4 regions of the Streptomyces sp. NPDC037054 genome follow, and region 2 is predicted to be linked to each of the others. Evidence: riboswitches for the same ligand, from Rfam matches in the RefSeq annotation. Region 2 holds a riboswitch; each other region holds the start of a gene.
What was found. Region 2 has a riboswitch for cobalamin ahead of ACZ7D7_RS01155 (ribonucleoside-diphosphate reductase subunit alpha). Riboswitches for the same ligand answer to the same signal wherever they lie in the genome.
Positions count from the first base shown of each region.

Region 1: another riboswitch for cobalamin. It lies ahead of nicT (Nickel transporter NicT); the one in region 2 lies ahead of ACZ7D7_RS01155 (ribonucleoside-diphosphate reductase subunit alpha).
Region 3: another riboswitch for cobalamin. It lies ahead of ACZ7D7_RS33735 (prenyltransferase/squalene oxidase repeat-containing protein); the one in region 2 lies ahead of ACZ7D7_RS01155 (ribonucleoside-diphosphate reductase subunit alpha).
Region 4: another riboswitch for cobalamin. It lies ahead of ACZ7D7_RS28825 (ABC transporter substrate-binding protein); the one in region 2 lies ahead of ACZ7D7_RS01155 (ribonucleoside-diphosphate reductase subunit alpha).

Region 1 covers NZ_JBVJSJ010000008.1:36,537-44,027, forward strand. The annotation lists gene ACZ7D7_RS20240 (DUF6479 family protein) at 1-102, shown strand, start outside; gene ACZ7D7_RS20245 (helix-turn-helix transcriptional regulator) at 495-2,798, opposite strand; gene ACZ7D7_RS20250 (hypothetical protein) at 2,979-3,353, shown strand; gene ACZ7D7_RS20255 (ArsR/SmtB family transcription factor) at 3,389-3,754, opposite strand; cobalamin riboswitch at 3,891-4,104, shown strand; gene nicT (Nickel transporter NicT) at 4,133-5,272, shown strand; gene ACZ7D7_RS20265 (nucleoside hydrolase) at 5,295-6,290, opposite strand; gene thrS (threonine--tRNA ligase) at 6,375-7,491, opposite strand, start outside.
Region 2 covers NZ_JBVJSJ010000001.1:249,907-257,397, reverse strand. The annotation lists gene ACZ7D7_RS01160 (ribonucleotide-diphosphate reductase subunit beta) at 114-1,121, opposite strand; gene ACZ7D7_RS01155 (ribonucleoside-diphosphate reductase subunit alpha) at 1,121-3,472, opposite strand; cobalamin riboswitch at 3,594-3,755, opposite strand; gene ACZ7D7_RS01150 (GNAT family N-acetyltransferase) at 3,759-4,265, opposite strand; gene mctP (monocarboxylate uptake permease MctP) at 4,346-5,974, opposite strand; gene ACZ7D7_RS01140 (DUF3311 domain-containing protein) at 5,971-6,246, opposite strand; gene ACZ7D7_RS01135 (GntR family transcriptional regulator) at 6,359-7,123, opposite strand.
Region 3 covers NZ_JBVJSJ010000025.1:3,837-11,327, reverse strand. The annotation lists gene ACZ7D7_RS33760 (hypothetical protein) at 1-74, shown strand, start outside; gene ACZ7D7_RS33755 (prenyltransferase/squalene oxidase repeat-containing protein) at 109-1,182, opposite strand; gene ACZ7D7_RS33750 (class I SAM-dependent methyltransferase) at 1,179-1,922, opposite strand; gene ACZ7D7_RS33745 (glycosyltransferase family 4 protein) at 1,916-3,439, opposite strand; gene ACZ7D7_RS33740 (TetR family transcriptional regulator) at 3,677-4,333, shown strand; cobalamin riboswitch at 4,417-4,543, shown strand; gene ACZ7D7_RS33735 (prenyltransferase/squalene oxidase repeat-containing protein) at 4,678-5,910, shown strand; gene ACZ7D7_RS33730 (SCO2322 family protein) at 5,907-6,566, shown strand; gene ACZ7D7_RS33725 (CbiQ family ECF transporter T component) at 6,559-7,491, shown strand, end outside.
Region 4 covers NZ_JBVJSJ010000014.1:117,879-125,369, forward strand. The annotation lists gene ACZ7D7_RS28820 (SpoIIE family protein phosphatase) at 1-1,386, shown strand, start outside; cobalamin riboswitch at 1,878-2,056, shown strand; gene ACZ7D7_RS28825 (ABC transporter substrate-binding protein) at 2,087-3,124, shown strand; gene ACZ7D7_RS28830 (FecCD family ABC transporter permease) at 3,172-4,248, shown strand; gene ACZ7D7_RS28835 (ABC transporter ATP-binding protein) at 4,245-5,042, shown strand; gene dhaK (dihydroxyacetone kinase subunit DhaK) at 5,248-6,240, shown strand; gene dhaL (dihydroxyacetone kinase subunit DhaL) at 6,284-6,892, shown strand; gene dhaM (dihydroxyacetone kinase phosphoryl donor subunit DhaM) at 6,885-7,295, shown strand; gene ACZ7D7_RS28855 (glycoside hydrolase family 75 protein) at 7,315-7,491, opposite strand, start outside.

The DNA of each region.
Region 1 (7,491 bases), on a different contig from region 2:
GAACTCCACCAGGCGCAGAGCAAACGGGGCGAGGACCAGCACCGCCGCCGCTGGCGGCCCGGCTCCAGCGGTTCCTTCGGCAGCGGAGGCTTCCGGCTCTGACGCGACCCTCCGCACGGGCGTCCGCACGGCCCGTCCGCGCGACGGTCCACGCGGGGCGGCCTTCTAGGCGGGGCTGCCCCGCCGACCAGGGGCAGCCCCGCCTGATGCCGCCGGGGAAGCCGGGACGCCGGGCGCCTTGCCATGACAGCCGTGGGGTTTGACCAGCACTGCCGGCACCCCTCGTCCGTTTTCCCCGGGCGGCACCACCCACTGTGCCGTGCCGCGGGGCGCCCCGCGGCACGGAACGCCGGAGATCGGTACGCACGCGCGGCACCCGCCACCAAGATCGGTACCGGCCGCCGCAGCGGACTCGGTATACGTACCGGGCCCCACCGGACGGCCCCGCCGCCTCCCCGTTCGTACGTGCGACACCTACGTGTCCGTACGCGGCGCTACTGACCGGCCACGGCCGGTATCTCGGTACGGGACGTGATGCGGAGCTTGGCGAGGATGTGCTCGACGTGGGCGTCCACGGTGCGCTTGGAGATGACGAGCCGCTCCGCGATCTCCCGGTTGGACATGCCCTGCGCCACCAGCGCCGCGACCTCGCGCTCGCGCCGGGTGAGGACATCGACGGAACGGTTCTGCACTCCGGCCCGGCGCCCGGCGGCCCGAGCGGCCGACGATCCGTGGGAGGGCGGCTCGTCCGCGTCGGCCCGTACGGCGTCCAGCACCTGCCGGCCCGACAGCCGCGCGCCCGCCTGCCACCACTGCTCGAACCGCTCCTCGCCGAGCGCCGCGCGGACCTGCTCGCGCATCGCCTCCTGCTCCTCCAGCAGCCGCGGCAGCAGCGCCACCGGGTCGCCGCTGAGCCGGCGCGCGTTCTCCGCGTAACCGAGCAGCCAGCCCGCCCGGACGTGCCGGCCGTGCCGGGCGGCGTGCCAGGCGAGGCCCAGACAGGCCAGCGCGGCCACCAGCACCTCGCCGATCTCGGCGGCGGCCTCCAGGCCCCGGCGGAACAGGTCCGCGCTCGCCTCCTGCTCCCCGCCCAGCCACAGCACGAGCCCCTGCACCATCAGCGTCGAGCCGTACAGCTGACGCTCGCCCGTGCGCTCCAGGTGGGCGAGGCCGGTGGCGCACAGGTCCAGGGCGCCTGCCGGGTCGCCGAGCACCGCGCGCAGCAGGGCACCCTCGTAGTGGACGACGGCGATGCCGAGCCCGTCACCGGACGCGACGATGCGCAGCCGGGCGTCCTCCAGCGCCGCGAGGCCCTCCTCGACCGCGCCGCCGAGCACGGTCATGGCGCCCAGATACGCCTCGGCGAACAGCTCCACGCGGTCCACCCCGGCGCGCTTGGCGACCTCGTGGGCCTGCGGGAACCGCTCAAGGGCGGTCTCCAGATCGCCGGTCCACACCGCGAAGACGCCGGTCATGAACAGGCCCCAGGCCCGCTCGGCGCCGTCCTCGGGGACGCGGTCCAGGCCCTTGTCGATCCAGTGCCGGCCCTCGGACAGGGTGCCCGCGGCCCGCCAGTACGGGCCGAGCCGCGTCGCCAGCCACAGCGCGTCGGCCGCCCGGCCCTCGGTGGCGTACCCGTACTCCAGCGCGGCCCGCACATCGGCGACGTCGTCCCGCAGCGTGCGGTGCAGCGCCACCTGGGCGGGGGTCAGCAGCTCGTCCCAGAAACGCCCGGTCAGCGCCTCGTAGTGGCCGAAGTGCCGTGCCCGTACGGCCGGCTCGTCGGCGGTGCCGGCGAGCCGGGCGGCGCCGTACTCGCGGATGGTGTCCAGCAGCCGGTAGCGGCCGCCGTCCTCGCCGATGCGCTGCACGACCGACTTGTCCACGAGGCCGATCAGGGCCTCCACGACCCGCTCGGCGGGCAGGTCCCCGCCCGCGCACACCCGCTCGGCCGCGGACAGCTCGAACGACCCGGCGAACACCGAAAGCCGCGCCCACAGCGCCCGCTCCTCGGCCGTGCACAGGTCGTACGACCAGTCGATGGCGGTGCGCAGGGTCTGGTGCCGGGTGAGGGCCGTGCGGCGGCCGCCGGTGAGGACCTCGAAGCGGCGGTCCAGCCGGGCGACCAGTTCGGCGAGCGGCACGGCACGCAGCCGTACGGCGGCCAGCTCCAGGGCGAGCGGAATGCCGTCGAGCCGGTCCACCAGCGCGAGGGTGCGCTCGCGGTCGGCCTCGGTGACGGCGAAACCGCCGGTCACGTCGGCGGCGCGCTGCTCGAACAGGGCGACGGCGTCCTCGCGGGGCAGCGGGGCCAGGGGGACGCAGTGCTCGCCGGGCACGTCGAGGGGCTGCCGGCTGGTGGCGAGGACGCTCAGGCCGCCGGCCTCGCGCAGGAGGATGTCGCAGAGCATGGCGCACGCGTCGACGAGGTGCTCGCAGGTGTCGAGGACGATCAGCATGCGCCGGCCGCGCAGATGCTCGACCACCGCGTCCAGCGGGCTCATCCCGGACTGCTCGGGCAGCTCCAGCACGCCGGCGAGGGTCGCCGGGACCAGCTCGGGGTCGTGCAGCCCCGACAGTTCCACCAGCCGCACCCCGTCGGCGAACCGCCCGGCGAGTCCGCCGGCCGCGCGCAGCGCCGTACGGCTCTTGCCGACGCCGCCGGGGCCGACCAGGGTGACGAGCCGTGACCGCGCCAAGGCGCCCTGGATCAGAGCGAGCTCCTCGTCGCGGCCGACGAATCCGGTGAGTTCCACCGGGAGTTGTCCACCACGTCGCTGTCCGAAGCCGAATCCCATAACGCCCCCGTAGTCGACCCGTTCACCCGCACAGCGTAGTGAGGCAGGTGCCCAGCGTGAATGGAGCCTCGTCGGCGTGGCGGCGAGGATTCCGCTTTCCGCGCGCGGCGGGGCGGGACGGAGGAGAATCGGAAACGCCGGAAACCGCGCGAATCGGCTGCGGGACGGAGGTGGGCCGCCGTGATCACCGAACTCGCGGTCGAGCGGGTCGAATTCGCCTGCGGCTCGTGCGGGCACCGCTGGAGCGTGGACCACGACGTCCAGCGCTACCTGGACGGTCACGGGGACGAGTGGGAGTGCTTCCACCGGGACAACACGTCCGTGCCGTCGCCGTACACCCCGGAGGGGGCGCCGGCGTGCGGGCGGTGCGGGGGGCGCACGGCGGGGCGGCTGGTGGCGCGGCGGCCGGTGCCGTTGCCGGGGACGCCGGGGCAGCCGCGGACGCGGGTGCCGGGGGTGGGGATGCACCGGCCCGAGCGGCACATCGCGCCGATGCTCGGGGCGGTGGTCCGGGACGCGGACGCCCGCGGGGCGGGGCGTTCCACGCAGGGGTGAGCGGCCGGCGGTGCGGGCGCCGTCGGGCGGGGACGTCAGTGGCTCAGTGTGTCCGCCGCGCAGTGCTCCAGCAGGGATCGGACCTCCGTGTCGACCACGCGGTAGCGGACCACGCGGCCCTCCTTCTCGCCCTCCACCACGCCCGCCGCCCGCAGCAGACGGAGGGCCTGGGAGACCGCCGGGTCGTTCATGCCCGTCGCGATCGCCAGGTCGGAGACCGCCAGCGGGCCGGTGCGGTGCAGGGCGAGCAGCAGCGCGAGGCGCTTGGCGTCGGCGAGCAGGGAGAAGCGGTCGGCCCAGGTGCGGACGTGGCCGGGCTCGCCGATCGCGGCGATGGCGTCGCACACCCGGTGGCCGTCGATGGCGCGCCGGTCGGCGCGGTCGGCCGGGACGAGATGCATGGAGCCATCCTCGCAGGTGCCCCGTCGTTCGCACCGGCCCGCGGCGGACCCGAACGGCGTTCAAACCCCGGACCCCGCCTTTGTGATCTTGAATACCTGCGTAGCTGTGCAGCTATGCAGCGGTGCCCCGCAGGCCCTACCGTGGCCCCGCCGTGGTGTTCGGGAAGCCGGTGACGGTCCGTCGGGAAACCGAGGGACCCAGACCGGCGCGGCCCTCGCCACTGTGATCGGGGAGTTCGCGTCCCACGCCCCACCCGGGGCAGCCACTGGCCACCGCACGGCGGCCGGGAAGGCGGGCCGAGAACGCACGACCCGTAAGCCAGGAGACCGGCCACGGCATCTCACGAACTGATCCACGAGGTGCTGGAGCGTGACCGGATGACCTTGCCCGACCCTGCCCCGAAGACGTCCCCGACGGCGTCCTCGCCGGCCTCCCCGACCCCCGCCGCGTCCTTCCGCTGGCGCCGCGAGGACACCGTGCGGACCGGCGGTCTGATGGCCGTGATCGCCGCACTGCACGTCGTCGCCTTCGGCATCCTGTTCCTCCTCGTGGTCCCCGGCGACCACGAGGTCGGCTCGAAGGCCTTCGGCATCGGCCTCGGCATCACCGCCTACACCCTCGGCGTACGGCACGCCTTCGACGCGGACCACATCGCCGCCATCGACAACACCACCCGCAAGCTCATGGCCGACGGCAAGCGGCCCGTCTCCGTGGGCTTCTGGTTCGCGCTCGGCCACTCCAGCGTGGTCGTGCTGCTCGCCGCGATGATCGCCGGCGGCACGACGCTCGCGACCCGCGTGACCAGCGAGGAGTCGACCACGCACCAGGTGCTCGGCGTCCTCGGCACCACGGTCGCCGGCTCGTTCCTCTACCTGATCGCCGCGCTCAACCTGGTCGCCCTGCTGGGCATCCTGAAGGTCTTCCGGGCGATGCGGCAGGGCACGTACGACGAGGTCGAGCTCGAACGGCACCTGGATTCCCGGGGGTTCATGAACCGCTTCCTCGGCAGGCTGACCCGCTCGATCTCCCGCCCCGGCCAGATGTACCCGCTGGGCTTCCTGTTCGGTCTCGGCTTCGAGACGGCCACCGAGGTCACGCTGCTGGTGATGGCCGGGTCGGGTGCCGCGGCCGGGCTGCCCTGGTACGCGATCCTGTGCCTGCCGCTGCTGTTCACCGCGGGCATGTGCCTGTTCGACACCCTCGACGGCACGTTCATGAACTTCGCCTACCAGTGGGCGTTCTCCAACCCCGTCCGCAAGGTCTTCTACAACCTCACGATCACCGGCCTGTCGATCGCCGTCGCGTTCTTCATCGGCACGATCGAACTGGTCGGCGTGCTGCACGAGAAGCTCGATCTCCGCGACGCGGTGACGAGTTGGATCGCCGCCATCGACCTGGACAGCGTCGGCTACGTCATCGTCGGCCTGTTCGTGGTGGTGTGGGCGGCGGCGGTGTCGTACTGGAAGGTCGCGAAGGTGGAACAGCGCTGGGCGCCACGCCCGGCCGAGGCGGACTGACCCCGGCACCCCCAGGGCCTGTTCACACCGGGCCCGGGCGCTCCACGGCGTCCAGGTACAGCCGCACGTAGCGCGCCACGTCGACGTCCAACGCCACGTCCACCAGGGCCTGTTCACGGGTGCCGTCGTGGAGCTCGGACTCGCCGGGGCGGGGCCGGCGGTCGACGATCGTCTGGCCGCGGGTGGGCCCCGGGGCCAGGGACACCTCGACCGGAAGGCGGTGCGTGGTCAGGCCCTCCGGGTCCACGACCGCGCACACCGCACCCGCGTCGCCGAGCCCCCCGCCGGGGTCCGACGCGTCGGTGACGGGGCCGCGGTGGGCGAGCAGTTCGCCGGCGAGGCGGGTGCCGGGGTCGGTGCTCGCCCGCAGCCGGCGCAGGTCCGGCCCCGGCACGATCACGCGCTGGAACACGTCGAGGCCGTACATCGTGAGGGGCACCCCGGCGGTCAGCAGCACCGCGGCGGCCTCCGGGTCGTGCCAGACGTTGAACTCGGCGACGGGCGTGGCGTTCCCGGTGGCCACCGCGCCGCCCATGAACACGATCCGCTCGATGTTGCGCGTGACGTCCGGGTGGGTGCGCAGCAGCAGCGCGATGTTGGTGAGCGGCGCGGTCGGGATCAGCGTGACCGGGCGCGGCGAGGCGAGGATCTCGCGGCGCAGCAGCGTCACCGCGTCCACGTCGGCGGGGGCGCGGGTCGGCGCGGGCAGCCCGAGGTCGCCCATGCCGTCGTGGCCGTGGACGTGCCGCGCGGTGCGCACCGCCTCGATCAACGGCCGTTCGGCGCCCCGCGCGACGGGGATCTCGGGGGCGCCGGCCCGCTCCAGCACGGTCAGGGTGTTGCGGACGACGCCGTCGACGTCGGTGTTCCCGGCCACGCAGGTGACGGCCCGCAGGTCGAGCCCGGGGTGCCGTACGGCGAGCAGCAGGGCGAGGGCGTCGTCGATGCCGGTGTCGCAGTCGATGATCACCGGGACGGGGCGGGCGGCGCCCCGCGGTCCCACCTGGTCGGTCGTCACGGCGGCCTCTCCTCGCATCAGAGCCGGGCGGTCACCGGCGGCGCTCGGCGTCGGACGGGGGCTCGCACACCCCACGAGCCGACCTTACGCGGATTCCCACAGGTCGGTGCCGCGGGCCCGGACCCGCTCGGCGATCCTGCGGAGCAGCTCGGCGCCGGGCAGTTCACCCGGCCGCCGCCCGTCCCGCAGCCGCGGCGCGACCAGGCCCGCGTCGGCCTCCCGCGCCCCGATCACCGCCTGGTACGGCACCAGCCGCGCCGCCCTGATCCGGGCGCCGAGGGTGCCCCGGCCGGGCCCGGCGACCTCGGTGCGCAGCCCCTGCGCGGTCGCGCGGCGCGCGAGGTCGTGGGCGGCGTCGGCCTGCGCCTCGGTGACGGGCAGCACGACCAGCTGCACGGGCGCGAGCCAGGCCGGGAAGGCCCCGCCGTGTTCCTCCAGGAGGTGCGCGACCGCCCGCTCGACGCTGCCGACGATGCTGCGGTGCACCATGACGGGACGGTGCCTCGCGCCGTCGGCGCCGGTGTAGCGCAGGTCGAAGCGCTCGGGCTGGTGGAAGTCGATCTGCACGGTCGACAGGGTGGCCTCCCGGCCGGCCGAGTCGGCGATCTGCACGTCGATCTTCGGCCCGTAGAACGCGGCCTCGCCCGGCACGGCCTCGTACTCCAGGCCCGACGCGTCGAGCACCTCCCGCAGCAGCGCGGTGGCCCGCCGCCACAGCTCGGGGTCGGCGACGTACTTGCCGCCCTCGCCGGGCAGGGAGAGGCGGTGGCGGGCGGCGCGGATGCCGAGGTCGGCGTAGGCGCGGCCGATGAGTGCGAGGGCGGCGCGGGCCTCGTCGGCGGCCTGTTCCAGGGTGCAGAAGATGTGCGCGTCGTTGAGCTGGATGGCCCGGACCCGGGTGAGCCCGCCGAGGACGCCGGAGAGTTCGGAGCGGTACATGCCGCCCAGTTCCGCGAGGCGCAGGGGGAGTTCGCGGTAACCGCGGGCGCGGGAGCGGTAGACGAGGGCGTGGTGCGGACAGAGGCTGGGCCGCAGGACGACCTGCTCGCCGCCGAGGTCCATCGGCGGGAACATGTCGTCGCGGTAGTGGTCCCAGTGGCCCGAGATCTCGTACAGCTCGCGTTTGCCGAGGACGGGCGAGTACACGTGCCGGTAGCCGGCGGCGCGCTCGGCCTCGCGGACGTACTCCTCCAGGGTGTGG
Region 2 (7,491 bases):
CTCACCGCCCTGGCCCTCTTCGCCCTCCTCGCCGGCCCGGCGCTCGTGGGACTGCGCCACGAGCGCCGGATCGACCGCCAGCTCGACGGCCGGCCCGACCCGCGGCCGAGGGCTCAGAAGTCCTCGTCCAGGTCGACGGTGCCCTCCACCGCCACCTGGTACGCCGACGGACGCCGCTCGAAGAAGTTGGTCAGTTCCTGAACCCCCTGGAGCTCCATGAAGGAGAACGGGTTCTCGGAGCCGTACACCGGCGCGAAGCCCAGCCGTGCCAGACGCTGGTCGGCGACGCACTCCAGGTACTGCCGCATCGAGTCGGTGTTCATGCCCGGCAGACCGTCGCCGCACAGGTCGCGCGCGAACTGCAGCTCCGCCTCGACGGCCTCCCGCAGCATGTCGGTGACCTCCTGCCGCAACTGCTCGTCGAACAGCTCCGGCTCCTCCTTGCGGACGGTGTCGACGACGTCGAACGCGAAGCTCATGTGCATGGTCTCGTCGCGGAACACCCAGTTGGTGCCGGTGGCGAGACCGTGCAGCAGGCCCCGGCCGCGGAACCAGTAGACGTAGGCGAAGGCGCCGTAGAAGAACAGGCCCTCGATGCACGCGGCGAAGCAGATCAGGTTCAGCAGGAAGCGGCGGCGGTCGGCCGGCGTCTCCAGCCGGTCGATCTTCTCCACCGAGTCCATCCACTTGAAGCAGAACTCGGCCTTCTCCCGGATCGACGGGATGTTCTCCACGGCCGCGAAGGCGGCGGCGCGGTCCTCCGGGTCGGGGAGGTACGTGTCCAGCAGCGTCAGGTAGAACTGGACGTGGACGGCCTCCTCGAACAGCTGACGTGACAGATACAGCCGCGCCTCGGGCGAGTTGATGTGCTTGTAGAGCGTCAGCACCAGGTTGTTCGCCACGATCGAGTCGCCCGTCGCGAAGAACGCGACCAGCCGGCCGATCAGATGCTGCTCGCCCGGCGTGAGCCTGGCGAGGTCGGCGACGTCGGAGTGGAGGTCGACCTCCTCCACGGTCCACGTGTTCTTGATGGCGTCCCGGTAGCGCTCGTAGAAGTCGGCGTAGCGCATCGGGCGCAGGGTGAGCTCGAAGCCGGGGTCGAGAAGGTTCTGGTCGGTCATTACTGGCAGGCCTCGCAGGACTCGGGGTTTTCCAGGGAGCAGGCGACGGCCTCTTCGGAGGTCGCCTGCGGCAGGGCGGTGGCGGCCCGGGCGGCGCGGGCGATGCGGGTCGCCGGGCGCGAGCGCAGGTAGTACGTCGTCTTCAGGCCCTGCTTCCAGGCGTACGCGTACATCGATGAGAGCTTGCCGATGGTGGGCGTCTCCAGGAACAGGTTCAGGGACTGCGACTGGTCGAGGAACGGGGTGCGGGCGGCGGCCATGTCGATCAGGCCGCGCTGCGGGATCTCCCACGCCGTGCGGTACAGCCGGCGGACGTCCTCCGGGATCCACGTGAAGTCCTGCACCGAGCCGTTCGCCTCGCGCAGCGCCTCACGGGTGCGGGCGTCCCACACCCCGAGCCGCTTCAGCTCCCGCACCAGGTACTCGTTGACCTGGAGGAACTCACCCGACAGCGTCTCGCGCTTGAACAGGTTGGACACCTGCGGCTCGATGCACTCGTAGACGCCCGCGATGGAGGCGATGGTGGCCGTCGGCGCGATCGCGAGGAGCAGGGAGTTGCGCAGGCCGACCGACGCGACACGGGCCCGCAGGGCGTCCCAGCGCTCCGGCCAGGCGAGTTCGACGTCGTAGTGGTCGGGGTGCAGCACGCCGCGGGCGGTACGGGTCTCGTCCCAGGCGGGAAGCGGGCCGTTGCGCTCGGCGAGGTCGGCGGACGCCTCGTACGCGGCGAGCATGATCCGCTCGGCGACGCGCGTCGACAGGGCGCGGGCCTCGGGGGAGTCGAAGGGCAGGCGCAGCTTGAAGAAGACGTCCTGGAGACCCATCGCGCCGAGGCCGACGGGGCGCCAGCGGGCGTTGGACCGGCCCGCCTGCTCGGTCGGGTAGAAGTTGATGTCCACGACGCGATCGAGGAAGGTGACGGCGGTGCGGACGGTCTCGTCCAGCCGCTCCCAGTCGATGTCCGAACCGGCCACGAACGCGCCGAGGTTGACCGACCCCAGGTTGCACACCGCCGTCTCCCCGTCGTCGGTGACCTCCAGGATCTCCGTGCACAGGTTGGAGGAGTGCACGACCCGGCCGGGCGTCGCGGTCTGGTTGGCGGTGCGGTTGGCGGTGTCCTTGAAGGTCATCCAGCCGTTGCCGGTCTGCGCGAGGGTGCGCATCATGCGGCCGTACAGCTCACGGGCGGGCAGCGCCTTGCGCGCGAGGCCCTTCGCCTCCGCCGCCCGGTACGCGGCGTCGAACTCCGCGCCCCACAGGTCGACCAGTTCGGGCACGTCCGACGGGGAGAACAGCGACCACTGCTCGTCGGCGTTCACGCGGCGCATGAACTCGTCCGGCACCCAGTGCGCCAGGTTCAGGTTGTGCGTGCGCCGGGCGTCCTCGCCGGTGTTGTCGCGCAGCTCCAGGAACTCCTCGATGTCCGCGTGCCAGGTCTCCAGGTAGACGGCGGCCGCCCCCTTGCGCCGGCCGCCCTGGTTCACGGCGGCGACCGAGGCGTCCAGCGTCTTCAGGAACGGGACGATGCCGTTGGAGTGGCCGTTGGTGCCGCGGATCAGCGAACCGCGGGCGCGGACCCGGGAGTAGGCGATGCCGATGCCGCCGGCGTGCTTGGAGAGGCGGGCGACCTGGTGGTAGCGGTCGTAGAGGGAGTCCAACTCGTCCTTGGGGGAGTCGAGGAGGTAGCAGGACGACATCTGGGGGTGCCGGGTGCCGGAGTTGAAGAGGGTGGGGGAGGAGGGCAGGTAGTCGAGGCGGCTCATCAGGCGGTAGAGCGCCGCGACTTCGTCCACGGCGCGGGGCGTGTCGTCCTCGGCGAGACCGGCGGCGACGCGCAGCAGGAAGTGCTGGGGCGTCTCCACGACCTTGCGGGTGGTCGGGTGCCGCAGCAGGTAGCGGCTGTGCAGGGTGCGCAGGCCGAAGTAGCCGAAGCGGTCGTCGGCGGCCGGGTCGATCAGCGCGTCCAGCCGGGCCGCGTGCAGGCGGACGAAGTCGGCGGTCCGGTCCGCGACGAGGCCCTCGCGGTGGCCGGTGGCGACGGACTCGGTGAAGACGGTGACGCCCTGCGAGGCGGCCTCGGCGCGGATGCCGATCGCGAGCAGCCGGGCGGCCAGCTTCGAGTAGGCGGGGTCCTCCGAGATCAGGCCCGCGGCGGCCTCCGTGGCCAGCTCGCGCAGTTCGGCCTCGTCCGCGTGCGCCGACCGGCCCCGCAGCGCCGCGGCGGCGACCCGGCCGGGGTCGGCGTCGGGCAGGTCGGCGGTCAGCTCGGTCAGGTTCCGCAGCAACGCGGCACCCGGACCGTCGTCGGGCACCTGGGTCGCTGAAGCCGGATCGGCTGGCGCGATGGTCACGTGGGGCTCTCCCTCGCTCGGCACGGGGCCTCGGCGAGGGACGGGGGCAGCTCACGAGCGCACGCGGCGTCGCGTCCACCGGCCCATTCCACGAGGCCCGGACGTCATGCGCCGGGCCGGACGGCCGGGCGCGCCGTCGGCAGGTCCTCGGACTGGACAGGCGTGCGGAAACACGCGAGTACACCGTTGCGGGACAGTTCCGGATTCGCACCGGATTCCCCTGCGGCGACAGCGAGCACGAGCATACATCTTGTGCCGGGCTGCCGAAGCACCCCCAGATGTTGTGTCAGAGTGTCAGTCGGTAGGCGAGTAGCTGGATGTCGAGGAGATCGGGCCGGGGGTTCCAGTCGAGCTCCGGCGTGCGCACGAACCCCAGCCGTTCGTAGAGCCGGTGCGCGGTGTGCATGGTGCGCTGCGTGGAGAGCACCACGCCCGTGCAGCCCGGCAGGGCGCGGGCGCGGTCGGCACAGGCACGCACGAGGGCCTCGCCGACCCCGCGGCCCCGGGCGGCGTGGTCCACGGCGAGCATGCGTATCGCGGCCTCCGAAGGGCCGGCGATCTCGGCCATCGGCCCGCCGGACGGCACGAACGTGACGCCGCCGAGCAGGGTGTCGTTCCGCGCGGCGACGAGCACCTCGGCGTGTGCCGCGCGCTTGGCGACGTCGCGCAACTCGGCAAGGTAGGGATCGCTCTCCCCGAAGTCCAGCAGGCCGTCACGGAGGTAGGCCTGTGCGGTGATCTCACCGAGGGTCTCGAACTCGCCGGGCAGCGCCTGCCGGATCACGATGTCCATACGGCGAGTGTGCCGGACGGGTACGACAACGGGCCGCCGGTTTTCCCGGCGGCCCGAGTCGCTCTCCTTGGGGGCGGGCCTCAGTGGGCCGAGCCCGCCGTCGCCGGCGGGAGTTCCACCTGGACGCCCGGGTCGCCCGCGTCGGCCGTGTAGTCCTCCGGCTTGGTCTCGTCGACGCCCTCGGGGGCCTTGGCGGCCTTGAGGACGAAGGTGAGGACCACCGTGACGACGACGTTCAGCACGAACGCGGTGAGACCGATGTAGCCGATCTCGCCGATGCCGGGGATCTCCTTCGAGGAGCCGCCGAAGTGCTTCTGCGTCGGGGAGGCCACGCCGTACGCCGCGATCGTGCCGTAGAGCATGCCGACCGCCCAGCCGGCGAGCAGCGCCCAGCGGTGGAACCAGCGGGTGAACAGGCCGCCGACCAGGGCCGGGAAGGTCTGCAGGATCCAGATGCCGCCCAGCAGCTGGAAGTTGATCGCGACCGTCTTGTCCATGGTCAGGACGAAGGCCAACGCGCCCACCTTCACCAGCAGCGAGACCACCTTGGAGACCTTGGTCTCCTCCGCCGGGGTCGCGTCGGGCTTGATGAAGTCCTTGTAGATGTTGCGGGTGAAGAGGTTCGCCGCCGCGATCGACATGATCGCCGCCGGGACCAGGGCGCCGATGCCGATCGCCGCGAAGGCCACGCCCGCGAACCAGTCCGGGAACATGGTCTCGAACAGCTGGGGGATCGCCAGCTGGCCGTTCTGCACCTTGATGCCGGCCGCGATCGCCATGAAGCCGAGCAGCGCCAGCAGGCCCAGCATCAGCGAGTACAGCGGCAGGATCGTGGTGTTGCGGCGGATCACGTCACGGCTGCGCGAGGACAGCGTCGCCGTGATCGAGTGCGGGTACATGAACAGCGCGAGCGCGGAGCCCAGCGCCAGCGTGGCGTACGTCCACTGGCCCGCCTCGGCCGGCACCAGCGAGCCGCGCGGCGCGCCCGTCGCCGGGTTGGTCTCCGAGAACGCCTCGCCCGCCTTGGCGAAGATGTCGTCGAAGCCGCCCAGCTTGATCGGGATGTAGATGATCGCCACGGCGATCACGATGTAGATCAGGGTGTCCTTGACGAACGCGATGAGCGCCGGGGCCCGCAGACCCGACGAGTACGTGTACGCCGCGAGCACACCGAAGGCGATCAGCAGCGGCAGGTCCTTGATGAACCAGTTGGTGTTCTCGCCGCCGCCGACCCCCATCACGTCCAGCACGGCCTGGATGCCGACCAGCTGGAGCGCGATGTACGGCATCGTCGCCAGGATGCCGGTCAGCGCGACGGCCAGCGACAGGCCCTTCGAGCCGAACCGGCCGCGCACGAAGTCGGACGTCGTCACGTAGCCGTGCTTGTGCGACACCGACCACAGCCGCGGCAGGAAGGTGAAGATCAGCGGGTACACCAGGATCGTGTACGGCACCGCGAAGAAGCCCGCCGCGCCCGCCGCGTAGATCGCCGCCGGTACGGCCACGAACGTGTACGCGGTGTACAGGTCGCCGCCGAGCAGGAACCAGGTGACCCAGGTGCCGAACGACCGGCCGCCCAGGCCCCACTCGTCGAGGCTGTGCTCGTTCGCGGCCTTGCGCCAGCGGGCGGCCAGGAAGCCCATGACCGTGACGAGCACGAAGAAGAAGATGAAGACGGCGAGTGCCACGCCGTTCACGCCGTCCTTCATTCCGCCGCACCCCCCTCGGAGCCCTTGTTCCCGGCGCGGCCGCGCTGGTCACGCTGCCACAGCTTGTACGCGACCATGGTCAGCAGCGTGGACAGCACGACCCACATCATCTGGTACCAGTAGAAGAACGGGATGCCTATGAAGGCGGGGTCGGTCTTCGCGTACGAACCGACCCAGAGCATCGCCACGAAGGGCGCGACTAGGCAGAGGGCGATGACGACGCGCACGGGCGTCACCACCGGCTCTCTGTTCACTTCTGGGGCTTGCGACATGTGGCGGCTCCGTCCCCTCACTGATCACCTGATGCAACAACGCGCAGGAAATCTAAGGTCAGGGGGTCGCCGAACGGAACCCCTCGTCCGGATTCCGGTCCCCGGGATTTGTTCAGTCCTGTGGACGCTTGAGCCTCGCCACGAACTTGTACCGGTCGCCCCGGTACACGGACCGCACCCACTCCACCGGCTGGCCCTCCCGGTCCACGGAGTGGCGGGACAGCATCAGCATCGGCAGGCCCACGTCCGTGCCGAGCAGGCCGGCCTCGCGCGGGGTGGCCAGCGACGTCTCGATGGTCTCCTCGGCCTCCGCGAGATGGACGTCGTACACCTCGGCGAGCGCGGTGTAGAGGGACGTGTACTTCACGAGGCTGCGGCGCAGCGCGGGGAAGCGCTTCGCGCTCAGGTGCGTGGTCTCGATGGCCATCGGCTCGCCGTTGGCCATGCGCAGCCGCTCGATGCGCAGCACGCGTCCGCCGGCCGTGATGTCGAGCAGTTCGGCGAGCCGGTCGTCGGCCGTGATGTAGCCGATGTCGAGGAGCTGCGAGGTGGGTTCGAGTCCCTGGGCGCGCATGTCCTCGGTGTAGGAGGTGAGTTGCAGCGCCTGTGACACCTTGGGTTTGGCGACGAAGGTGCCCTTGCCCTGGATGCGCTCCAGGCGCCCCTCGACGACCAGTTCCTGAAGGGCCTGCCGGACGGTCGTGCGCGAGGTGTCGAACTCCGCGGCCAGTGTGCGCTCGGGCGGGACGGGGGTGCCCGGTGCCTGCGTCTCCGTCATGTCGAGCAGGTGCTTCTTCAGTCGGTAGTACTTGGGCACGCGCGCGGTACGGACGGTCGCCCCACCCTCGTTCTCCGCACTGCTGACGTCGGTGCTCATGCTCTGCCTTCCCGGCCTCGGGTGCCGAAGCGACCGACATCCCGATCGGCCACGGCTCACATCGTGGCACGGCCGCGCGCGGGGATCTGCCCCGTGGGCTCCGTGATCTCTTCTGTATACCCCTGGGACCCCCGCTGGTCTAGTCCACCCGGCCCGGGCGGCGCAGCGGGGTGCCGCACCAGTGGTACGTCCGATCTGTCGCTTGTGTGATGAAGGGTTCTTGCATATCTCGGTCGCATCACGGACCGCCGCAGCCCGCATGAACACCCTTGACAGGCCTATTGGTCTGGGCCAAGCTCCCCCTACTGGTCTACACCATTGGTCCAGGTCCCGGCCCCATGGGCGGTCGTCAGTCACCGCGGGGAGCA
Region 3 (7,491 bases), on a different contig from region 2:
CCGGTTACGGACTGGCCGCCGTGGTCTACCTGTTCGTGGGCCACGCGATCGCGAACCGCGTCCACCGCCACTGAGCGGGCGCCCACCGCCCCTCCCCCGCGCGTCGGTTCAGCTGTCGCAGCAGTCCGGGTCGAGGCCCGTCGGCAGGTGCTCGCCGCCGAAGACAGCGCAGGTGGCGTCGTGGCCGCCGAGCGCGGCGACCGCGAGCAGCAGGGAACCGGCCGTCCAGGTGGTCAGCTCCCGCGGCCATATGACGCCGTCGTCGAAGACGTAGCCCGTCCAGTACAGCCCGGACTCCGGGTCGCGCAGGTGCTGGATCGACTGGAGGATCTCCAGCGCGCGGTCGGACTCGCCCGTCGCCCACAGCGCCAGGGCGAGTTCGGCGGACTCGCCGCCGGTCACCCACGGGTTGGGCACGACGCAGCGCACGCCGAGGCCGGGCACCACGAAGCGGTCCCAGCCCTCCTCGACACGGGACTTGGCCTCGGCGCCCGTCAACGCGCCGCCCAGCACCGGGTAGTACCAGTCCATCGAGTAGCGGTCCTTGTCGAGGAACCGCTCCGGGTGCCTGCGGATCGCGTGCCGCAGCGCGCCGGCCGCCAGCTCCCAGTCGGGTTGCGGCTCTTCGCGCTGCTCGGCGATGGCGAGCGCGCAGCGCAGCGCGTGGTGGACCGAGGACGAGCCGGTGAGCAGCGCGTCGGCGGTGTCCGTGCCGTCGTCGTCGCGCCGCCAGCCGATCTGGCCGCCCGGCTGCTGGAGCCGCAGCACGAACTCCACGGCCGCGACGACCGTCGGCCACATGCGGTCCAGGAACGTGTCGTCGCCCGTGGACAGGTAGTGGTGCCACACGCCGACGGCCGGATAGGCGACGAAGTTGGTCTCCCGGCCGCGGTCGGTGACGTCGCGCGCGTCGCCGTCGGCGTAGGCGGCGTACCAGGAGCCGTCCTCGTTCTGGTGCCGGGCCAGCCAGGTGTACGCCCGTTCCGCGGCGTCGTGTTCACCGGCGGCGTCCAGGGCCATCGCCGCCTCGACGTGGTCCCACGGGTCCAGGTGGTGTCCCCGGAACCACGGGATGGCGCCGTCCTCGCGCTGCGCGGCGAGGATGCCGCGCACGGTCTCGGCGGCCTGCTCGGCGGTCAGCACCCCGGGCAGGACCAGGTGTTCCGTCCGGGGAGTGGTCACGTGGCGTCCGCCTCGGCGACGCGGGGCAGGTGCGGCTTGGTCGCGTAGGCCACGAAGCTCTTGCCGATCAGGGGGTTCAGCGCCTGCTCGGCGACCCGCGTCGCGAGCGGCTTCTTCATGATGTCCCAGACCAGCAGCTTGTGGTACGCCCGCACGGGCAGCGCCTTGTCGTTGTCGACGCCGAACGCGCACTTCAGCCACCAGTACGGCGAGTGCAGCGCGTGCGCGTGGTGGGTGCCGTACGGCTTCAGCCCGGCCTCGCGCATCTTGCCGAGGAGTTCGTCGGCGCGGTAGATGCGGATGTGGCCGCCCTCGACCTCGTGGTAGGCGTCGGACAGCGCCCAGCAGACCTTCTCGGGCCCGTAGCGCGGGACGGTGACGGCGATCCGGCCGCCGGGCCTGAGGACGCGCACCATCTCGGCGAGGACGCCCTTGTCGTCGGGGATGTGCTCCATCACCTCGGAGATGATGACGACGTCGAAGGACTCGTCCGGGAACGGCAGCGCGAGGGCGTCGCCCTCCATGGCGGTGGCGGTCGCGCCCTCGGGCGCCTCACCGGCCTCCTTCATCGCCGCGAACCACTTGGCGACCTCGCGGATCTCCTCGCCGTTCTGGTCCAGCGCCACGACCTGCGCACCGCGCCGGTAGCACTCGAACGCGTGCCGGCCGGCACCGCAGCCGAGGTCCAGTACGCGGTCGCCCGGTGCGAGCGGGAACCGGGAGAAGTCGACGGTCAGCACGTGGCCCTGCTTTCGGGGTAGACGCCTTCAACATCGGAGGTGGGGGCCTCGGCAACGGACACGGGGGTCCCGGCGCTGGACGCCGGGGCGGTGGATGCCGGAGCGGTGGGGGACGTGGCGCTGGACGCCGTAGCACCGGCGGGCGTGGCGCTGGAAAGCGTGGCGGTCCGGGGCGGCGTGGCGGCGGCGATGGCCTCCCGGTAGCGGGCCACGGTGCCCTCGGCGGCCCGCGCCCACGTGAAGTGGCGCAGCACCCGCTCCCGCCCGGCCGCGCCGAGCCGCGCGCGCAGCGCGGCGTCGCCCAGCAGGCGGCTCAGTCCGGCGGCCAGCGCGCCGGCGTCGCCGGGCGGCACCGCCAGGCACGTCTCGCCGTCGCGCCCGGCGACCTCGGGAATGGCGCCGCCGGTCGTGGCGAGCAGCGGCGTGCCGGTGGCCATGGCCTCGGCGGCGGGCAGCGAGAAGCCCTCGTACAGCGACGGCACGCACGCGACCTGCGCCGAGCGCACCAGGTCGACCAGTTCGGCGTCCGAGATGCCCTTGACGAAGCGGACGGCGCCGTCGAGCCCGTACCGCTCGACCGCCTTGGCGACGGGCCCGCCCGTGGGCCGCTTGCCGACGACGACGAGGTGGGCGTCGGGGTGCTCGGTGCGCACCTTCGCCAGCGCCTCGACCAGGAACACCAGCCCCTTGAGCGGCACGTCCGCGCTGGACGTCGTCACGATCCGCCCCGGCACCTGCGGCACCGACGGGTCGGGCGAGAACAGGTCGGTGTCGGCGCCGATGTGGACGACGTGGACGCGGTCGTCCCGTACGCCGAGGTGGTCGACGATCTCCTGGCGGGAGGAGCCGGACACGGTCAGCACGGACGGCAGGCGGCGCGCGACGCGCTTCTGCATGCGGGTGAAGGCGTACCAGCGGCGCACCGCGTACCGGCGGCGCCGGCTCCGCGCCGCGTCCAGCTCCAACTGCCGGTCGACGGTGATGGGGTGGTGGATGGTGGTCACCAGGGGCGCGCCGATGTCGCCGAGCAGGCCGTAGCCGAGCGTCTGGTTGTCGTGGACGACGTCGAACTCGCCGCGCCGGGCGCGCAGATGGCGGCGGGCGCGCAGCGAGAAGGTGAGCGGCTCGGGGAAACCGCCGGTCCACATCGTGGCCACTTCGAGGGCGTCGATCCAGTCGCGGTACTCGTCCCGCTTCGGAGTGCGGAAGGGGTCCGGCTGGCGGTAGAGGTCGAGGCTCGGCAGCTCGGTGAGGACAGGTCCGCCGCCCGCGCCCGGTCCCGGACCTCCGTCTGTGCCTGTGCCGTCGACGACGTCGAGGACCGGATACGGCTGGGCTCCGATGACCTCCACGCGGTGTCCGAGCCGGGCCAGTTCGCGCGAGAGGTGCCGGACGTAGACGCCCTGGCCGCCGCAGAACGGGTTTCCCTTGTACGTGAGGAGCGCGATGCGGAGCGGTCGCCCGCCGTCGGCAGCGAGGCCCTCCGGGGACGCCGCCTCCCTGGCCTCAGCGGTCACTCTGGGCCCCCTTCTCCCTGCACTGTCCCGCGAGATTACGACGGGACGCTAATCTAGAACAAGTTTCAGACTTGATCGTTCAAGAGGCTCCGAATCTACCGGCAGGTAGGGGCGCTGTGGCCAGTGGATCGGGTGATTCGCGCCACGGCGCGCAACCCTGGCATGCTGTGCGATCACTCGCCCTCACCGACTGTCACGGAACGCACGGGAACGCACGGGAACGGACGGGACGGCACCATGGCTGCGGGATCCACAGCGGAGGCGGGCGCGGCGGGACCGGCCGCGGCCCCGCTGACCGAACGGCAGGAGGCGCGCCGCCGCCGCATCCTGCGCGCGACCGCGCAACTGGCCGCGCGGGGCGGGTTCGACGCGGTGCAGATGCGGGAGGTCGCGGAGTCCTCACAGGTCGCCCTCGGCACGCTGTACCGGTACTTCCCGTCCAAGGTCCATCTGCTCGTCGCGACGATGCAGGACCAGCTGGCGCGGCTGCACGGCACCCTCCGCAAGCATCCGCTGGCGGGCGAGACGGCGGCCGACCGGATCGCGGAGACCCTCATGCGCGCCTTCCACTCCCTCCAGCGCCGGCCGCATCTGGCGGAGGCCATGGTCCGGGCCCTGACCTTCGCGGACCGCAGCGTGAGCGCGGAGGTGGAACAGGTCTCACGCCGGACCACGGCGATCATCCTGGAGGCGGCGGGCCGCCCGGCCCCGACCCCCGACGAGCTCTCCGCGATCCGCGTCATCGAGCACACCTGGCACTCGGCCCTCATCACGTGGCTGTCGGGCCGGGCGTCGATAGCGGAGGTGCAGAGGGACATCGAGACGGCGTGCCGCCTCATCGACCTGACGGCGCCGGGGATGGGGGCGGGGACAGCGACGGGGCGGGAGGGGTAGCCGTTCCGGTTCCGGTTTCGGTTCCGCTCCCGGTTCCGGTTCCGGTTTCGGTTCCGGTTCCGGCAGTCGCCCATCTCACCTCGGCGCCTTCCCTACGGCCGGGTAGAGTGGCCAGTCGTCATCACACCCGTACGGGGGGAAGCCGGTGCAATTCCGGCGCTGACCCGCAACCGTGAACCACCAGGGCCCCGCCCGGTGGTGAGCCGGATCGCCCCGCACGGTTCGTGAACGGCTCACGTGCCCGGCAGTCCGCCGGAGCACGGCACCGTCGAGGTATACGGAGCCGAGCCGCCGGGGGTGCCCCGTGCTGCCCGGCTCCCCGCAGGGAGAGGCACCCGCCGATCATGAACGTCCGCCGCAGCGCCGCGGTCCTGGCCGCCACCGCCGTGATCGGTGCCGCCGCACCGGCCGCCGCCGACTCGTCCCCGTCGCCGTCGCCGTCCGCGGCCCTCCCGTCCGGCCTGTACGGCAAGACGGACCCGACGTACGACGGCGTCTGGCGCCAGTCCCTCGCCCTGCTCGCCCAGCACACGGTGAAGGTGACGCCCGCGCCGAAGGCCGTCGACTGGCTGGTGCGCCAGCAGTGCGCGAACGGCGCGTTCGCCCCGTTCCGCGCCGAGCCGGCCAAGCCGTGCGACGCCAAGACGACGGTCGACACGAACAACACGGCCGCCGCCGTCCAGGCCCTGACCGCGCTCGGCGGCCACGACGCCGCCGCCGACAAGGCCGTCGACTGGCTGAAGTCCGTGCAGAACGAGGACGGCGGCTGGGGCTACGTCCCCGGCGGCGCCAGCGACACGAACTCCACGTCCGTGGTCATCGGCGCGCTCGCGGCGGCCGGGGAGAAGCCGGCGGAGGTCGTGAAGGGCGGGAAGTCTCCCTACGCGGCCCTGCTGAAGCTCTCGCTGCCCTGCGAGGGCGAGGGCAAGGACGCGGGCGCGTTCGCCTTCCAGCCGGACAAGAAGGGCACGTTGGCCGCCAACGCCGACGCCACCGCCGCCGGTGTCCTCGGCGCCCTCGGCGAGGGCCTGGTGGTCGACGCGGCCGAGAAGCCCGACACGGCCGTCGAGCCCTCCTGCTCCGACGCCGGCGAGGCCACCCCGGAGCGGGCCGCCGCCAACGGCGTCGCGTACCTCGCCAAGTCCCTCGCGAAGAACGGCCACTTGACGCTGGCCGGCACGGGCGGCCCCGACCACGGCAACACCGCCGACGCCGTCGTCGCCCTCGCCGCACAGGGTGCCGACCGCCAGGCGGCCAAGGCCCTGGACTGGCTGAAGCGGAACTCCGCGGCCTGGGCCGAGCAGAGCGGCCCCGCGGCGTACGCCCAGCTCGTCTTCGCGGCCCACGCCACGGGCACGGACCCGCGCGACTTCGGCGGCAAGGACCTGGTGAAGCAGCTGAACGCGACGGGACCGGCCCCGCAGGCGGAGAAGGGAGACAGCGAGGAGGCCGGGAAGAAGGGGGAGGAGACGAAGGAAGACTCCCCGTTCGGCGTCTGGTGGTACGTGGGCGTCTGCGTGGTCATCGGCATCGGCTTCGGCTTCCTGCTCAGCGGCCGCCGGAAGCAGCAGCCGTGACCGGCCGCCGTTCGCGGGCCCTGCTCCTGGCCGCGCTCGTGCTGTGCGCGGGCGTCGGCACGGGCGTGGGCGCGGGCCCGGCACAGGCCGCCGGTTACCGCTACTGGTCCTTCTGGGACCGCGCCGGCGACGGCTGGACGTACGCCACCCAGGGCCCGGCCACGGCCCGCCCCTCCGACGGCGACGTCCAGGGCTTCCGCTTCGCGGTGAGCGAGAACTCCGGCAACGCGGCCCAACCGCGCGGCGCCGCCGACTTCGCGACGATCTGCGCGTCCACCCCGAAGCGGGAGGGCAGGAAGCGGATCGCCCTGGTCCTCGACTTCGGCACGCGGCAGGACGCCCCGGCCGGGGAGACCCCACCCGCCCCGCGCACGGCCTGCGCGAGCGTCTCCCCCGACGCGACGACGTCCGACGCCCTGTCGACGGTGGCCAAGCCCCTCCGCTACGACACGAACGCCCTGCTGTGCGCGATCGGGGGCTATCCGGAGCGGGGGTGCGGGGAGCAGGTGGCGAAGGAGAGGACGGAGGAACGAGAGAAGCCGGCAGCAGAGCCGGCAACAGAGACAGGCCCGTCGCTGGGCTGGACAGCGGGCGGCGCACTCGTGGCCGTCCTGGCAGCGGCGGCGGTCTGGCAGTTCCGGCGCAGGCATGCGTAACCGCGGACAGTCGTGCCGCCGGGGCGGCGCCCGTCCCACGGAAAGCGGCACCCGGCCAACGCCGGCACGTGTCCCCACCCCTCGCCACCGGGACCGGCGCCGTGCGCACCTGCACCCCGGCGCCTGGTGGCTCTGGGCGATATCCCTGGGCATCGCGGCCACCCGCACCACCAACCCCCTCCTCCTCACCCTCCTCATCGCCGTCTCGGCCTACGTCGTCGCGGCCCGCCGCCCCCACACCCCCTGGTCCCGCTCCTACTCGACGTTCGTCAAGCTCGCGCTCGCCGTTCTCCTCATCCGCGTCGCCTTCACCGTCGTCCTCGGCTCCCCGATCCCCGGCTCCCGCACCCTCCTCACCCTCCCCGAACTCCCCCTCCCCGCCTGGGCCCAGGGCATCCGCCTCGGCGGCGACGTCACCCTCGAACCCCTCGTCTTCGCCCTGTACGACGGCCTGAAACTGGCCACGCTCCTCATCTGCGTCGGCGCGGCGAACGCCCTCGCGAACCCCTCGCGCCTCCTCAAGTCCCTCCCGGGCGCCCTGTACGAGACCGGCGTCGCCGTCGTCGTCGCCCTCACCTTCGCCCCGAACCTCATCGCCGACGTCCAGCGGCTGCGCGCCGCCCGCCGGCTGCGCGGCCGCCCCGACAAGGGCCTGCGGGGCCTGCTCCAGGTTGCCCTGCCGGTCCTGGAGGGCGCGCTGGAACGCTCCGTCGCGCTCGCCGCCGCGATGGACTCCCGCGGCTACGGCCGTACCGCCCGAGTCCCCGCGGCCGTACGGCGTACGACCGCCGCGCTGACGCTGGCCGGCCTGCTCGGGGTGTGCGCGGGGACGTACGGGATGCTGACCGCGGCGGGCGGCACGTACGGACTGCCGGTGCTGCTCGCCGGGTTGGCGACCGCGCTGGCGGGGCTGTGGCTCGGCGGG
Region 4 (7,491 bases), on a different contig from region 2:
GCCCGCCGCCTCGCCGGGCTGCTGCGGGGCGGCCGGCCCGTGTTCGGGGACTCCCCGGCGACCGCCGCCGTCCTGGCGGACATGCTGGGAGCCGAGGCGGGCCCGCGCGGGCGCCGCTCGATCGTCGCGCCGCTCCTCGGCCGCGACCACGCCATGGGCGTCGTCGTCCTCACCCGCGAGGCCCACCGCCCGGCCTTCACCGACGACGACCTGTTCGTCGCCTCCCAGCTCGCCACCCTCACCGCCCTCGGCATCGACAAGGCCGAGCGGCACGGGCACGAGGCGTTCGTCGCGGACGCGCTGCAGCGCACGATGCTGCCCCAGTCGCTGCCCGAGCCGACCGGCGTGCGGCTCGCCAGCCGGTACCTCCCGGCCTCCCGCACGGCGCAGGTCGGCGGCGACTGGTACGACGCGATTCCGCTGCCCGGCAGCCGCGTCGCCCTCGTCATCGGCGACGTGATGGGGCACTCCGTGACCTCCGCGGCGATCATGGGCCAGCTGCGCACCATCGTGCAGACCCTGGCCGGCCTCGACCTGCCCCCGGCCGAGGTCATGCACCACCTGGACGAACAGGCGGAGCGGCTGGGCGGCCAGCACATGGCGACCTGCCTCTACGTGCTGTACGACCCCGTGCGGCAGCGGCTGCTGATGGCCAACGCGGGCCACCCCCCGCCGCTGCTCGTGCACCCGGACGGCACCGCCGAGATCATGAAGATCCCGACCGGCGTGCCGATCGGCGTCGGCGGCTGCGCCTTCGAGTCGACGGAGATGCCGGCGCCGGCCGGGGCGACGCTGCTGCTGTACACGGACGGCCTCGTCGAGTCGCGCGGCTCGGACCTCCAGACCGGCGTGGAGCAGCTGGTCGCGCGGCTGGACGACCACGCCGCCGCCCACCCGGCCGGGCCGCCGCCCCTGGAGTCGCTGTGCGACGAGGCGCTGCGCACCCTGGGCCACGGCGACCGGCACGACGACGTGGCGCTGCTCGCCGCCCGGCTGGAGGGCGTGGAGCCGGCGACCGTGACGTACTGGTATCTGGCGCCCCATCCGCGGACCGCCGGCCAGGCCCGCCGGCTGGCCCGCAGGGCGCTGCGCCGCTGGGGCCTCGACTCCCTGCTGGAGACCACCGAGTTGCTGGTCAGCGAAGTGATCGGGAACGCCGTGCGGTTCGCCAACCGCCCGATCAGCCTGCGGATCCTGCGCACGGACGTGCTGCGCTGCGAGGTCGGCGACGACTCGCCGCAGGTGCCGAGGATGCGCGAGGCGCAGCTGAGCGACGAGGGCGGCCGGGGCCTGTGGCTGGTCGACCAGCTGGCCGACCGCTGGGGCGCGACGCGGGTGAGCACGGGCAAGGTGGTGTGGTTCGAGCTGGAGCTGCCGAAGGAGTGAGCAGTACGGCGCCCGCCGCGTGGTGCGGCGGGCGCCGCGTGGTGCGGCGGGCGCCGGGTCTGCTCACCCGAGGGCGGAGTCCCGTCGGGGTTGTCAGGTTTCCGAGGTTCTCATGGGCCTCACCCCTGGCGGTTGATGACGAACTGCGAGCCCGGTTCGACGCAGACGTCGCTCTCCGCCGAGTGTCCGCGAAACCCACCCACAGTCGCTCGGCCCACGCCAACGGGGCCTCGCAGCGCACCAGTTGTCCGCGGGGACATCGGCAACCGGGCGGGGCCCGGCCCGGACCGCAGCAGACCGAGCATGACCGTGACCCAGGCTGGGCCCTTCGGGCGCGGGACCTGGAGTTCGGGGCCGACCGAGCCCGGTTCGTGCTTCCCCCACGACGAGCACGCCGGACGGCTGGTGCTGCGGGCGGTCCGCGAGGCTTGACGGCAGGCTCGGGGCGTGCGAGCGAGCCCCCGCGCCCTTTTGACCTGAGCTCGACGGACCGTAGTATCACCGGGTCATCGCCGCGACGGGAGAACAGGAAGCCGGTGCGAATCCGGCACGGTCCCGCCACTGTGACCGGGGAGTGCACCCCTTCTCCACGCCACTGCGCACCGCGCGGGAAGGCAGGGGGGAGCGTCGATCCGGGAGTCAGGACACTGGCCTGTCGCGGGCCCGTTCCGAGGAGCGCGGACTCCCCAGGAGGCTTCACGTGTACGACGGCACGTTCCGTCCCCCGCTGTTCACCCGTGTCCGAAGGCGCCACGCCCTGCGCGCCGCGGCCGTCGCCCTGTCGGCGGCCCTGCTGAGCGCCGGCTGCGGCTCGTCGCAGCACACCGGCCAGGACGCGAAGGCCACGGCGTCTCCGGCCGACGGCTTCCCCGTCACCATCGACAACTGCGGTGTGAGGACGACGTACGACGGGCCGCCCTCCCGCGTCGTCACCATCCACCAGCACCCGGCGGAACTCATGCTCTCCCTCGGTCTGAAGGACCGCATGGTGGGCACCGCCTTCCCCGACTCCCCCGTCCTGCCCGAACTGAAGGACGACTACGAGGCGATCCCGCAACTGGCCCAGAGGGAACCGTCGTTCGAGACGGTCCTGGAGGCCGAGCCGGACCTCGTCTACGGCGGCTACGGCAGCGCCTTCACCGAGAACGAGGGCCGTTCCCGCGAGGCGTTCGCCGATGCCGGCATCGACACCCACCTCAACCGCGAATACTGCGGCAAGGAGCGGGTCACGATGAAGGACACCTACGAGGAAGTCCGCACGATCGGCCGGATCTTCGGCGTGCCCGACCGGGCGGACAAGCTGGTCTCCGCGCTTCAGGCGCGGGTCGACAAGGCCACCACCGCCGTCGAGGGCGCCACCGAGGTACCCGTCTTCGTCTACGACAGCGGTGACAAGGCCGCGTTCACCGCGGGCGGCAAGAGCCTGGGCACCGACCTCATCCGGCTGGCCGGCGGCCGCAACGTCTTCGCCGACCTCGACGACGTCTTCGGTGACGTCTCGTGGGAGCAGGTCGTCGAGCGCAAGCCGGAGGTCATCGCCGTCTACGACTACGCCGGCGCCGGAAGCGTCGAACGGAAGAAGGAGTTCCTGCTCTCCCGGCCCGCCCTCAAGGACGTCCCCGCGATCAAGAACAAGCGGTTCGTCGTCCTGCCGCTGACCGCCACCCTGGTCGGCGTGCGGTCCGCGTACGCGGTGGAGGATCTGGCCCGCGGACTGCACCCCGAGAGCTTCGCGTGACGGCCCCGGTCGCCGGTACCGGTACCGGTACCGGTACCGAGCGGACCGTGAGCGGGCGGCGGCAGGGCGACGGACGGGTGGGCCCGGCCGGTCTCGCGGTCACGCTCGTCCTCTTGGCCGTCCTGCTGGTGGTGTCCGTCACGGCCGGTCTCGCCATCGGCTCGGTGCGGGTCCCGCCCGGGCAGGTGTGGGGCATCGTGACGCACGCGCTGGGCGCCGACTGGTCGGCACCCAACTGGTCTCGCGCGCGGGAGACCATCGTGCTGGACGTGCGCGCGCCGCGCGTGCTCCTCGGGGCCGTGGCGGGCGCCGGACTCGCGGTCGTGGGCACCGCCCTGCAGGCCCTGATCCGCAACCCCCTCGCCGAGCCCTACCTGCTCGGTGTCTCCTCCGGGGCGTCCCTCGGCGCCGTCGCGGTGATCGTGTTCGGGGTGACCTGGTTCGGGCCGGTGTCGCTGTCGGTCGCCGCGTTCGCGGGTGCGCTCGGAGCGCTGCTGCTCGTCTACTCCACCGCCCGCACCGGCGGTCGGATCACGTCCGCGCGGCTGGTCCTCTCCGGTGTCGCCGTCGCCGCCGTGCTCACCGCCGTGCTGGACCTGGTGCTGCTCACCACCGACCGGGGCAACGAGACCCGCGCCGTCCTCGCCTGGACCCTCGGCGGCCTCGGAGGCGTCGACTGGGGCGCCCTGTGGCTGCCCGGCGCCGCCCTGCTCCTGGGCATCGGCATCCTCACGGTCCAGGCCCGCAACCTGAACCTGCTGCTCGCCGGCGAGGAGGCCGCGACCACCATGGGTCTGGACGTGGCCCGCTTCCGCGCCCGCATGTTCGTCCTGCTCTCCCTCGTCACCGGCGTCCTCGTCGCGGCGTGCGGACCGATCGGCTTCGTCGGGCTGATGCTGCCGCACATCGTGCGCCTCGTCGTCGGCGGCGACCACCGGCGCGTCCTGCCCACGGCCGCGCTCGGCGGCGCGGTCTTCCTGATCTGGGCCGACATCGCCGCCCGCGTCGTGGCCGCGCCCATGGAGATCCCCGTCGGCGTGCTCACCGCCCTGTGCGGTGGCCCGTTCTTCCTGTGGCTCATGCGCCGCGACGCCCGGCGCGGCACCGTTCGAGGCGCGGCATGACCGGCACGGAACTCGTCGTCGACGGGGTCACCCTCACCGCCGGCGCCCACCGTCTGATCGAGGACGTCTCCCTGAGCGCCCGGCCCGGCGAGGTCATCGGCCTGGTCGGGCCGAACGGCAGCGGCAAGTCGAGCCTGCTGCGCGCCGTCTACCGCGTCCTGCGCCCCGCGAGCGGCCGGGTCAGGGTCGACGGCACCGACGCCTGGTCGCTGCCCGTGCGCCGGCTCGCCCGGACGGTGGCGGCGGTCGTACAGGAGCCGGGCGCCGAGTTCGACCTCTCCGTGCGGGAGGTCGTCGCGATGGGCCGCACCCCGCACAAGCGGCTGCTCGACGGCGACACCGGCGAGGACGCCGGCCTGATCCGGTCGGCGCTCGCGGCGGTGGACGCCGCCGACCTCGCCCACCGCCCCTTCGACCGGCTCTCCGGCGGCGAACGCCAGCGGGTGCTCATCGCCCGTGCCCTCGCCCAGCAACCGTCCCTCCTCGTCATGGACGAGCCGACCAACCATCTCGACATACGTCACCAGCTCGAAGTCCTGGGTGCCTTGCGGGACTTGCCGGCCACGGTTCTGGTCTCCCTGCACGAGCTCAACCTGGCCGCCCACTTCTGCGACCGCCTCTACGTGCTCGACCACGGCAGAATCGCCGCCGACGGCCCCCCGGCAGCGGTCCTCACACCCCGGCTGCTGGCCGAGGTGTACGGCGTGTCGAGCGAGGTGGCCGTCCATCCACGCACGGGCGCACCTCAGGTGACCTTCCTGCCCGGGCAGCCGTCGGCAGTCCCGAACCGCTGATCCTCCGGATTCGCGGGCCCTTCCGTCGCCGCTCGGGGCACCGACGGCGTGACCTTCGCCGCGGCAAGACGGATACTGCCGTAGACAGGAGAAGCAGCCGCCCGGCGGTCGACCACCGGCAGGACCTGACGGGCACTCATGACCATGCCGCTCTGACCTGGTGAAACGCGGATCCAGGGCCTGCCGATCTCTTCAGGAGGTACCCATGAAGATGCTGATCAACGTTCCCGAGACGGTGGTCGCGGACGCGCTGCGCGGCATGGCGGCCGCCCATCCCGAGCTGACCGTCGACGTGGAGAACCGGGTGATCGTGCGGCGGGACGCGCCGGTGGCCGGGAAGGTCGCCCTGGTGTCGGGCGGCGGCTCCGGGCACGAGCCGCTGCACGGCGGTTTCGTGGGTCCCGGCATGCTGTCGGCGGCCTGTCCCGGTGAGGTGTTCACGTCGCCGGTGCCCGACCAGATGGTGCGGGCGGCGGCGGCCGTGGACAGCGGGGCCGGGGTGCTGTTCGTCGTGAAGAACTACACCGGGGACGTCCTCAACTTCGACATGGCCGCCGAACTCGCCGAGGACGAGGGCATCCAGATCGCGAAGGTCCTGGTCAACGACGACGTGGCGGTGACCGACAGTCTCTACACGGCGGGGCGGCGCGGCACCGGCGCGACGCTGTTCGTGGAGAAGATCGCGGGCGCCGCGGCCGACGAGGGGCAGCCGCTGGAGCGGGTGGAGGCCGTGGCCCGTCAGGTCAACGAGAACTCCCGGAGCTTCGGTGTGGCGCTCAGCGCGTGCACCACGCCCGCCAAGGGCAGCCCCACCTTCGACCTGCCGCCCGGCGAGCTGGAGTTGGGCATCGGCATCCACGGCGAGCCCGGCCGGGAGCGGCGGCCGATGATGACGTCCGGGGAGATCGCCGACGCCGCCGTCGAGGCGATCCTCGCCGACCTGACGCCGAGCAACCCGGTCCTGGTCCTGGTGAACGGCATGGGCGCCACGCCGCTGCTGGAGCTGTACGGGTTCAACGCCGAGGTGCAGCGGGTGCTCGCCGCCCGCGGTGTCGCCGTCGCCCGCACGCTCGTCGGCAACTACGTCACCTCCCTCGACATGGCGGGCGCCTCGGTCACCCTGTGCCAGATCGACGAGGACATGCTGCGGCTGTGGGACGCGCCGGTGAGCACGCCGGGCCTGCGCTGGGGCATGTGAAGCCGTGAGCGACCACGACGTACCCACCAGGCAAGGAGATCCCGTGCTCGACGCCGACTTCTTCCGCCGCTGGATGACGGCGACCGCCGCGTCCGTGGACCGCGAGGCGGAACACCTCACCGCGCTCGACTCGCCCATCGGCGACGCCGACCACGGCAGCAATCTCCAGCGCGGTTTCCGGGCGGTGGCGGCCGTGCTGGAGAAGGAGGGTCCCGGCACGCCCGGCGCCGTGCTGATGCTGGCCGGGCGGCAATTGGTGTCGACGGTCGGCGGCGCCTCGGGCCCGCTGTACGGAACGCTGCTGCGCCGCACCGGCAAGGCGCTCGGGGACGGTGCGGAGGTCGGCGAGGAGGAGCTGGCCGGGGCGCTGCGGACCGGGGTGGAGGCGGTCATGGCGCTGGGCGGAGCCGCCCCGGGCGACAAGACCATGATCGACGCGCTGGTGCCGGCCGTGGACGCCCTCGGCGAGTCCTTCGCGGCGGCGCGGGCCGCGGCCGAGCGGGGCGCGGAGGCGACGACGCCGTTGCAGGCCCGCAAGGGCAGGGCGAGTTACCTCGGGGAGCGCAGCATCGGTCACCAGGACCCGGGTGCCACGTCGGCGGCGCTGCTCGTCGCCGCGCTGGCCGAGACGGCGGAGGACCGCGGTGAGTGACGAGAAGCTGGTCGGGATCGTGCTGGTGTCGCACAGCGCGCAGGTGGCGGCCTCCGTGGCCGAACTGGCGAAGGGGCTGGCCGGGGGCGGGGGCCATGTGCCGATCGCCCCGGCGGGCGGCACCGAGGACGGCGGTCTCGGCACCAGCGCCGAGCTGATCGCGGCGGCGGCCTCGTCGGTGGACCGCGGCGCCGGGGTCGCCGTGCTGACGGACCTCGGCAGCGCGGTGCTCACGGTGAAGGCGCTGCTCGCGGAGGGCGACGAACTCCCCGAGGGCACGCGTCTCGTCGACGCCCCGTTCGTCGAGGGCGCGGTGGCGGCGGTCGTCACGGCGGCCACCGGTGCGGACCTCGCGGCGGTGGAGGCGGCAGCAGCGGAGGCGTACGCCTACCGCAAGGTCTGAGGCGATCGGCGGGGGCGGTTCAGCCGCCGCGGAGGAACTGCCGGGCCAGCCGCTCTCCGGTCAGCACGGCCGCCCGGTGGTCCTCGATCGGCGCCACGCGGCTGCCCTTGAAGGCGATGTACGTGACCTCGTCGTCGGTTCCGCCGCCGTGCGGGTCGGGCTGGATGCCGAGGGCGCGGGCCATGGCGTGGGAGGC